One region of the Marinobacterium sp. xm-d-564 genome, then DNA from elsewhere that is predicted to be linked to it. Evidence: predicted binding sites of a transcription regulator. Region 1 holds the regulator's gene; the other holds the start of a gene.
The links. The regulator sigma-54, encoded in region 1, starts transcription at its own class of promoters, with help from an activator protein. The targets are predictions, from matches to a motif close to TGGCACNNNNNTTGCTNT.

Region 2: the regulator sigma-54 is predicted to act here: its motif matches at 2,526-2,543, upstream of glnA (glutamate--ammonia ligase).

What each region holds. Positions count from the first base shown of each region.
Region 1 covers NZ_WBYO01000001.1:210,603-215,707, forward strand. Annotated here, with positions in the region: gene XMD564_RS01065 (HPr family phosphocarrier protein) at 1-252, opposite strand, end outside; gene rapZ (RNase adapter RapZ) at 261-1,121, opposite strand; gene XMD564_RS01075 (PTS sugar transporter subunit IIA) at 1,124-1,582, opposite strand; gene hpf (ribosome hibernation-promoting factor, HPF/YfiA family) at 1,595-1,885, opposite strand; gene XMD564_RS01085 (RNA polymerase factor sigma-54) at 1,938-3,437, opposite strand; gene lptB (LPS export ABC transporter ATP-binding protein) at 3,468-4,193, opposite strand; gene lptA (lipopolysaccharide transport periplasmic protein LptA) at 4,196-4,705, opposite strand; gene lptC (LPS export ABC transporter periplasmic protein LptC) at 4,680-5,105, opposite strand, start outside.
Region 2 covers NZ_WBYO01000004.1:3,127-8,231, reverse strand. Annotated here, with positions in the region: gene glnL (nitrogen regulation protein NR(II)) at 1-709, opposite strand, end outside; gene glnA (glutamate--ammonia ligase) at 1,034-2,440, opposite strand; gene typA (translational GTPase TypA) at 2,830-4,638, shown strand; gene XMD564_RS05580 (MFS transporter) at 4,771-5,105, shown strand, end outside.

The DNA of each region.
Region 1 (5,105 bases):
ACGGTTATTTATGATCTCAATCACGGCATCCATCGCGGCGGATTCATCAGCGCCATCCGTTTGTATGATTAGATCTGTTCCTTGGGATGCAGCCAACATCATAATGGCCATAATGCTTTTAGCATCGACTGTTTTGCCATCTTTTGTGATTTTGATGTCACAACCAAACTTACCTGTTACGCCAATAAGTTTAGCCGCTGCACGCGCGTGTAGTCCCAATTTGTTGATTATAGTAACGTTTTTTTCAATCATTGCGAAACTTATTCTGATAATTCTCGATGGCGTACTTGGATGTTATCCATTCTGTCAGCAAAGCGAGATGCAAGGCTCTCCGCAATGTATACAGAGCGATGTTGGCCGCCCGTGCAACCAATGCCAACAGTAACATAGCTTCGATTATTTGTTTTGAAATGGGGAATCCACTTCACAATGAACTGCTCTATGTCATTAATCATTTCATTCACTTCATCGGAAGCGTTGAGAAATTTTTTAACCGGTTCATCTTTCCCAGAGAGAGGGCGCAACTCTACAAACCAGTAGGGGTTAGGAAGCACCCTGACGTCAAAGCTGAAATCAACATCTAATGGAACGCCGTGCTTGAAGCCAAAGGATTCAAACTGCAAAGAGAGCGCTTGCTCTTTACGCTGTGCTACCCTCAATTTAATGGTGTCACGCAGTTCATAGAGTGAAAGCCGAGTGGTATCAACTCTCATGTCTGCAGAACTTGCGATGGGTTCAAGCAGATCTCGTTCTAAGGCTATTGCCTCTTCCAGTCCAATATCTTGGTCGCTCAGCGGGTGTTTTCTTCGAGTGGCGCTGTACCGTTTCAATAGGGTCGCTTCTGATGCGTCAAGATAAGTGATCTCGATGCCTATATCTTCTCTAGCCCTCAAGGATTCCATGATCTCTGGGAAGGCTTTTAGGTCGGTATGCTGGTTGCGGGCATCAATGCTCACAGCAATCAGGGGTGCGTTATTCTGGTCGTTAAGCATCTGCTCGACCAGCGCTGGCAATAGTGTCGCCGGTAGGTTGTCTATGCAGTAGAACCCTACATCTTCAAGTGCTTGCAAGGCGGTACTCTTCCCTGAACCACTGCGACCTGAGATGACAACGACTCTCATGATCAGACCTTTGATAGCTCAGTTGCTTTATTGAGTAGGGCCTCAGAATTCGTGCAGTCTCTAAGTGAATTAAGGGCTTCGGGCTTGCTGAACAGCTCTGCTAGACCAGCTAGTGTCTTAAGGTGCTCATCATTTCCATCATCGGGCACGATCAGTGCGCAGACAAGATCGACCGGCGCTGAATCGATTGAATCAAAATCGACACCGCCATCGAGTGTGATTAAGCAGGCCGATGCTGTTGAACAGCCCGGAATCCGACAGTGTGGTATACCCACGCCAGAGCCAATGCCTGTACTGCCTAATCGCTCACGATTAAGAAGGCCTGTAAAAATTTCATCTTCTGTTACGCCATCAACTGAAGAGGCCAGCTTTTTGCTGGCCACTTGTAGAAGGCGTTTTTTACTGGCGACTGACTCCCGGCAGGCGGTTGTTTCAGTCGTCAGTAGGTCACCTAGTTGCATGTTGTCGTTCGTTTATTTGTGAGATTTCATTTTTTCTTTGTGCTTGATGATTTGGCGATCAAGCTTATCCACTAAGCCATCAATCGCTGCATACATGTCATCATGCTCATCAGAAGCAACCACTTGGCCACCGGCTAAGTGAATATCAGCCTCGGCTTTTTTACCCTGCTTTTCGACACTGAGAGTAACTTGTACATTCTGAATGTTGTCGAAGTGACGTTCTAGCTTATCGAACTTGTTACGTACGTATTCACTTAGAGCTTCAGTCAGGTCTACGTGATGACCAGTAATATTTATCTGCATATGACTTCTCCTCGTCTTAGGCGGAGTGAAAAAATGAGGCCGCCTACCTCAATTAAACCAAACGCTTTCTCTCATTTGAAGGTGGAATGTTGAGAACTTCGCGATATTTAGCAATGGTTCGTCTTGCAACATTCACCCCCTCTTCATCTAGTAGTGTAGCAAGCTTACTGTCACTTAGTGGCTTGCGAGGGTCTTCTTTTGAAATTAGTTTTTTAATGATTGCTCGGATCGCAGTTGACGATGCACCACTGCCGTCACTGGTAGCCACCTGACTCGAAAAGAAATACTTCAATTCAAAGACACCGCGCGGGGTGTGCATGTATTTTCGAGTTGTAACACGGGAGATGGTGGATTCATGTAGATCAACGGCTTCAGCAATATCGTGAAGAATAAGAGGCTTCATCGCCTGTTCACCCTGCTCGAGAAAACCGATCTGTCTGGAAACGATCTCCGTTGAAACCTTTAAGAGGGTCTCGTTGCGGCTTTGTAAGCTTTTTATGAACCAGCGTGCATCCTGGAGATGGTCTTTTAAAAATTGGTTCTCCGCGGAGTTGTCTGCACGTTTAATCATGCCTGAGTAGACATCATTGATACGTAACTCAGGAACTACGTCGTTATTTAAAGTGAGTGTCCACTCCCCAGCGCGTTTACGCACGATCACGTCCGGTACGATGTAATCAGTATCACCCAGATCTAAAGAGTCTCCTGGTGTTGGGTTAAGTGATTGAATCAACCTAACCACCTCTGACAGTTGCTCCTCTTTGAGCCTCATACGGCGCATCAAAGATTTAAAATCTCGACTGCCCAACAGGTTTAAATAGTCGGTCGCTAGGCGCAGTGACTCTGCGCGCCAAGGTGTCTCTATGGGTAGCTGTCTTAACTGGATTTTCAAACACTCTGCAAGATCACGGGCACCGACACCGGGTGGGTCAAACTGTTGAATGCGGTGAAGTACTGTCTCCACCTCATCCATTTCCACTTCAAAAAAGAGTTCAGGTAGTTCCTCTTGGCAGTTAAGAAGAATGTCCTGCAGATCGGTGATCAGATAGCCACGATCATCGATAGAGTCGATAATCATCTCAGCAATGTATCGATCAACATCGCTGAAATTAACCAGATTCAGTTGCCAGTTAAGGTGGTCTTGGATGGTTTCAACCGCAGCGTCATTATCACCTGGCATCCAATCATCATCACGATTGGAATTTGAAGAGCTTTGGTAAGTATCGTCCCATTGACTGTCGGTTGAAAGCTGTTCAGGGATGTCATCAGTAGACCAGCTATCTTCCGGCTGAGACGATTCGAACGTCTCTTCGATCTCTGAATTAGATTGGGTCTCATCTAAGGTTGATGACTCTTTTTGCTCAATGCTTTGAGAGTTCTCTTCACTCTGATCTTCTTCATCGGCTACCTCCAGTAGTGGGTTACTATCGAGTGCCTCTTGAATCTCTGTCTGTAGCTCTAAGGAGGAGAGTTGCAGCAATTTGATCGCTTGCTGCAATTGTGGGGTCATGGACAGGTTCTGTCCGACTTTGAGCTGTAAAGAGTGCTTCATTAAAATGATAATTACTTAAAAGTGTGAGAGTTACAAGCGAAAATCATTGCCCAGATAAGCCTCTTTAACGGCTTGATTCATCATGATCTGCTCAGGCTCACCCTCTGCAAGAATGTTACCCTCACTAACGATGTAAGCCCGTTCGCAAATGTCGAGAGTCTCTCTGACATTGTGATCTGTTATCAGGACGCCAATACCTCGATCTTTAAGGTGTCTGATTGTCTGTTTGATGTCGCTGACAGAGATGGGGTCTACACCAGCAAAAGGCTCGTCCAGTAGGATGAAGTCAGGATCGTTTGCTAGGGCTCTTGCAATCTCAACTCGGCGTCTTTCACCTCCGGATAGGACCATCCCTTTGGACTCTTTGATGTGAGTGATATGAAACTCTTCAAGCAGTGACTGAGCTTTCTGGTGCTGTTGATCTTTGGTGAGATCTTTTCTCTGCTCCAGTATGGCCATCAGATTGTCGTAGACACTCAGCTTTCTGAATACAGAGGCCTCTTGCGGAAGATAGCCTAAGCCGCGTTTTGCGCGCTCATGAATAGGCATTCTAGTGACGTCGTCGCCATTGAGACGAATGTTGCCTCGATCCGCTCTGACCAGACCTACAATCATATAGAAGCAGGTTGTCTTACCCGCTCCGTTGGGCCCAAGCAATCCTATAATCTCACCGGGCTCAACAGTGACGGACACATCTTGAATAACAGAGCGTCCTTTGTAGCTTTTGGCTAGGTGGAGGGCTTCGAGTGAACTCATGGTTAGTTATCTTTTTTAGGCTGAAGAACCATTTTGACACGCTGGCTTCCGCTCTCACTGCTAAAGGCTTTTACTTTAGAGTTCGCCATGTCGTAATTAATTTTAGCCCCAGTGAACTCGTCACCACCCTGAGTCACTCTAGCGTTCCCCGTAATTAACAGCAGTTGAGAGCTTACTGTGTAATCCAGAGTTGAGCCGGTTGCATAGGTAATCTCTTGGTCCAGTTGAGGGCGTTGTTCGAAGTAGGCTGGAGCACCTTTTGAGATGATCTGATTGATGGTGTCATCATTACCACGTAACAGATCGACGGTTTCACCTTTAAGCACCATTGATCCCTGGGTGATGATGACGTTGCCTGTGTATCGAGTGACTCCTTTGGCCTCATCAATATTAGCTGAGTCTGCCTCAACGTAGATAGGCTCGTCTCTATCGGTTGGCAGCGCTAAAGCTGATCCACTAAGAACAACTGTAAAGGCTAGAAATAGGTTACTGGTCAGTGCTCGAAGCGACATAGGCCCCCCTCACGGTTGAATGAAGATCTAAGGTGTTTAATTCCGTATTCAGTGTCATGCCAACCCCTTTGGTTGAACCCTGGTTGTTCAGAAATTCGACGGCTACATCACTGGTCGCCAGATTCTGTTCTGGAAAGTAGCTCAACTGCTCTGTGAAGAGTGCAGTGTCTTTCTCAGAATCTGGATTATGGTGAAGCTCTACACTGCCTTCAAGGTCTAGTTGACTGTTGTCGTCAGCAAAAAAGCCCAGATCAGCATTGATGGTGTGTTCAGTCGTGCCATCTTGGCGATAGCCTACGGAGAAAGGTGTTGTTAACTTCATCTGTTCTGAGTTAACTAAATGCTCTGCTCGCGGGGTGTGGGTGACAGAGCTTAGATTGCCCGCTTCAGACCAACGAGT
Region 2 (5,105 bases), on a different contig from region 1:
ACTGTTCACTGTCGCCGTTAAACTCCGGCAGACTTGGGTCGTAGTCACGAACCAACTGAATCTCTTGCTCGCTTTCAACTTCAATCAGAGCACGCACACGCTCGAGCACCTCGTGAATGTTCACCGGGTGTATGTTGGGCTTCTTGTAAGGCCCCATCAGACGATCCACCAGATTTCTTAACCGATCCGCTTCATCGATGATAATTCCGGTGAACTCTTTAAGCCCCTCATCATCCAGCTCGCGCTCTAGCAACTGTGCAGAGCCGCGAATCCCGCCCAACGGGTTCTTGATCTCATGTGCCAAGCCACGCACAAGCACTTTGGCGGTGGCATGTCGATTCAACATCTCCTCTTCACGCTCAATTCGAACCAGGCGATCACGTGGGTGCAACTCCATCAGTAGAAACCCATTCGGTAACCTTGAGATGGTGTAATCCGTCATCAACTCGTTACCACCAAAGGTAATCAGAGCGGCTTCGCGTTTACTGACATGCTGTCCCGTCGCAGAGACACTCTCTAATAGCTTGAGCTCCTCTTCGGAACCAATAAAGAGATACTCGATGTGTGAATTTTTTAAGCGTTTAAAGCTACCCTCTAACAGAACCTCAGCGGCCGGATTCATATACTTCAACTCGAACTTCTGCCCCAGTACCAATACAGCCGTATTGAGGTTTTCAAGAATCAATTTGTACTGTTGCGATCCGAACATTAGGTATTCCCAAGGGTTTTGATGACTTAACAGCTCTACTCTAGCGTTAAGCCTTAATAGCTCTACTTAATAAGCAAAAAGGTTGCCAACTCAGCGAAACCCAGTAACCACGGGCTTTTGAGTTTTAGCATGCACAACAGAATGGCATATATGAAGATATTATGCACCATTTTGGTGCGAGGTGTTTTGTGCGCATCCATGCGCCTGCAGGATACTGTTCGTCCTGGCATACCCTGCTCCTGCGCATCCATGCGCCTGCAGGATACCGTCCATCCTGGACATAAAAAACCCGGCAGGTGCCGGGTTTTTTGAATCGATAAGATCTTAAACTGAGTAGTAAAGATCGTATTCGATTGGGTGAGTTGTCTGGCTCACTTGAGCACACTCTTCACGCTTAAGTTCGATGTAAGCGTTTAGCATGTCTTCAGTGAATACGCCGCCGCGAGTTAGGAACTCGTGATCAGCTTCTAGAGCGTCCAGAGCTTCTTCTAGTGAAGAACAAACCTGTGGGATCTGAGCAGCTTCTTCAGCTGGTAGATCGTAAAGGTCTTTGTCTGCTGCATCGCCAGGGTGGATCTTGTTCTGGATACCGTCAAGACCCGCCATCATTAGCGCAGAGAACGCTAGGTATGGGTTAGCGATTGGATCAGGGAAGCGTGTCTCGATACGACGGCCTTTAGGGCTAGTTACGTATGGGATACGGATAGAAGCTGAACGGTTACGAGCTGAGTAAGCTAGCATAACTGGTGCTTCGAAGCCTGGAACAAGACGCTTGTACGAGTTAGTACCTGGGTTACATAGAGCGTTAAGCGCTTTAGCGTGCTTGATGATACCGCCGATGTAGTAAAGAGCTTCTTCAGATAGGCCCGCGTATGCGTCGCCAGCGAAGATGTTAACACCGCCTTTAGATAGAGACTGGTGAACGTGCATACCAGAGCCGTTGTCACCAACGATTGGCTTAGGCATGAACGTAGCTGTTTTACCGTAAGCGTGAGCAACGTTGTGAACTGCGTACTTAAGAATCTGAACTTCGTCAGCTTTCTTAACAAGGGTGTTACCTGCCACACCGATTTCACACTGACCAGCAGTTGCTACTTCGTGGTGGTGTACTTCTACGTGCAGACCCATCGCTGTCATCGCGTCACACATTGCAGCACGAAGATCGTGTAGAGAGTCTACTGGTGGTACTGGGAAGTAACCGCCTTTAACGCGTGGACGGTGACCTGTGTTACCGCCTTCGAATTTGCTGTTAGAAGACCATGCAGCTTCTTCAGAAGATACAGTGTAGCCACAACCAGACATGTCAGAGTGGAAGTGAACTTCGTCAAATACGAAGAACTCTGGCTCTGGACCGAACATAGCGCTGTCAGCGATACCTGTTGATTTCAGGTACTCTTCTGCACGCTTAGCAACAGAACGTGGATCACGCTCGTAACCAAGACCTGTAGCAGGCTCAACGATGTCACAACGGATGATGACTGTTGCATCTTCAGAGAATGGATCAACGATAGATGAAGAGTCATCTGGACGAAGGATCATGTCAGAGTCGTTAATACCCTTCCAACCTTGGATAGATGAGCCATCAAACATTTTGCCGTCTTCGAAGAAGTCGTCACCCATTTCGTGAACTGGGATAGTTACGTGCTGCTCTTTACCTTTAGAGTCTGTAAAGCGAAGGTCGATCCACTTCGCGTCAGTTTCTTTGATCAGATTTAGTGTCTGTTCAGACATTATGGCTCTCTCCATTATCAGATATTGCCAGACTAGTAGCCTTGGGTTTAAGCCTGCACCATGCAAGCTCAGTCTTCCTAACGAGCTAGCAAACAGTATGCCAACTCGAAAAAAGTCTTTATTTACGGTGATTTACCGCATCAGCAACGAATCACCAATGACAATAAACGCACCAATTTGATGCACACCTAAAACATACGCACCACAATGGTGCTTTAAACTATTACTAGTCTGTCGATGTGTGCCAATATGATACTCCAGCCAAAAAATTTTGCACTAGATTCGCTTCTAACAATTGTTCATATGGTCCAAATTTATTGGCTATTAATTCGCCTTGATCACGCTCGACGCGTATAATCCGCGCATCTTTAATTAATGAGACTCACCTCGTGATCGAAAATCTTCGCAATATCGCCATCATCGCACACGTCGACCATGGCAAAACCACCCTAGTTGATAAACTTCTAGAGCAGTCAGGTACCCTTGGCCGTCGTGATGAAGGCGCTGAGCGCGTCATGGACTCAAACGACCAAGAGAAAGAGCGTGGCATTACCATCCTTGCCAAAAACACCGCCATCACTTGGAACGACTACCGCATCAACATCGTCGATACTCCTGGGCACGCCGATTTCGGTGGTGAGGTAGAGCGTGTTATGTCGATGGTTGACTCGGTCCTTCTGCTTGTTGATGCAGTTGATGGTCCAATGCCACAAACACGCTTCGTTACTCAGAAAGCCTTTGCACGCGGCCTTAAGCCAATCGTTGTTATCAACAAAATCGACCGTCCTGGTGCACGTCCAGATTGGGTTATGGATCAGGTTTTCGAACTGTTCGACAACCTAGGCGCTACCGATGAGCAGTTGGACTTCCCGATTGTCTACGCCTCAGCGATCAACGGTATTGCGGGTGATGATCACGAAGCTATGGCTGACGATATGACGCCTCTATTTGAAGCGATCATCAAGCACGTTGATGCGCCTCACGTCGATACAGAAGGTCCATTCCAGATGCAGGTCTCTGCGTTGGACTACAACAGCTTTGTCGGTGTTATCGGTGTGGGTCGTATCTCACGCGGTAAGATCTCTACCAACACGCCTGTTAAAGTCATCGATTCACACGCAAAAATGCGTTCAGGTCGTATCCTTAAGATCATGGGCTACCACGGTCTTGATCGTGTCGATGTCGACAGTGCACAAGCAGGTGACATTGTCTGTATTACCGGTCTAGACGAACTCAACATCTCAGATACGCTGTGTCACCCAGATGTTGTTGAAGCACTACCAGCACTCTCTGTCGATGAGCCAACCGTCTCTATGACATTCCAGGTCAACGACTCTCCGTTTGCCGGTAAAGAGGGCAAATTCGTTACCAGCCGTAACATCAAAGAGCGTCTAGAGCGCGAATTGATTCACAACGTAGCACTGCGTGTAGAGCCGGGTGATAGCCCTGAGAAATTCCGTGTATCAGGTCGTGGTGAACTTCACCTATCGGTACTGATTGAGACCATGCGCCGTGAAGGCTTCGAACTTGGCATCAGCCGTCCTGAAGTAATTCAGAAAGAGGTAGATGGCGAAATCCACGAACCTTACGAGATCGTTATGATCGACGTTGAAGAGCAGCACCAGGGCTCGATCATCGAAGAGCTAGGCATGCGTCGCGGTGACATGACGAATATGGAAGTTGACGGCAAAGGCCGCTGTCGCCTGACCTTTATGATCCCTTCTCGCGGTTTGATCGGCTTCCGTAGCCAATTCCTAACCATGACGTCTGGTACTGGTATCATGAACTCAATCTTTGACCACTACGGTGTGGTGAAAGAGGGTGAGACGGTGACTCGTAACAACGGCGTACTGGTTTCGATGGTTAACGGTAAAGTACTGGGCTACGCACTCTTCTCTCTTCAGGAGCGCGGTCGCCTCATGATCGGTCCAAACATTGAAGTGTACGAAGGCATGGTCATTGGTATCCATAGCCGCTCGAATGACCTAACGGTTAACCCAACCAAAGGTAAGCAGCTAACCAACGTCCGAGCCTCAGGTACTGATGAGAACATCGTGCTAACGCCACCTATCCGCTTTACTCTAGAGCAGGCTCTAGACTTCATTGAAGATGATGAGTTGGTTGAAGTAACACCTGAGAACATCCGTATTCGTAAGAAGTTCTTGAAAGAGCATGAGCGTAAACGCGCTAAGCGTTAATTAATTTGCAATAAATGCAAAACATAAAACGGTGCCAATGCAAATTGAGCACCGTTTTTTTATATTCAAACGAAATAAACGGAGTAAACTAAAGTCCAAGAAATCTTGAAGTGACAAACTAGGAACCACCTAATGACCAACAGCATTTTTTACCGGGTCAGCCCTATTCTTTTTTCAATTATTGGTATGGCGCTTAGCCACAACCTATTCTTTATCATCCTCCCTTTAAGAATGCAGTCGGCGGGCATTGAGTCTTCACAAGTCGGTATTGCTATGGGTATGTTTGCCGCCGGCTCTATCCTGGCAGGGATGTTTGGCGCCAAAGTCGTCAACCGCGTCGGTCATATCCGCGCCTTTGCAACAATGGCTGCAACACTGTCGATCGTCTCAATACTGCACACACTTCTTGAATCGTTCATCATCACTTCCCTGTTAAGGGTCGTTGCAGGCTTCTGCTTCATCACCAG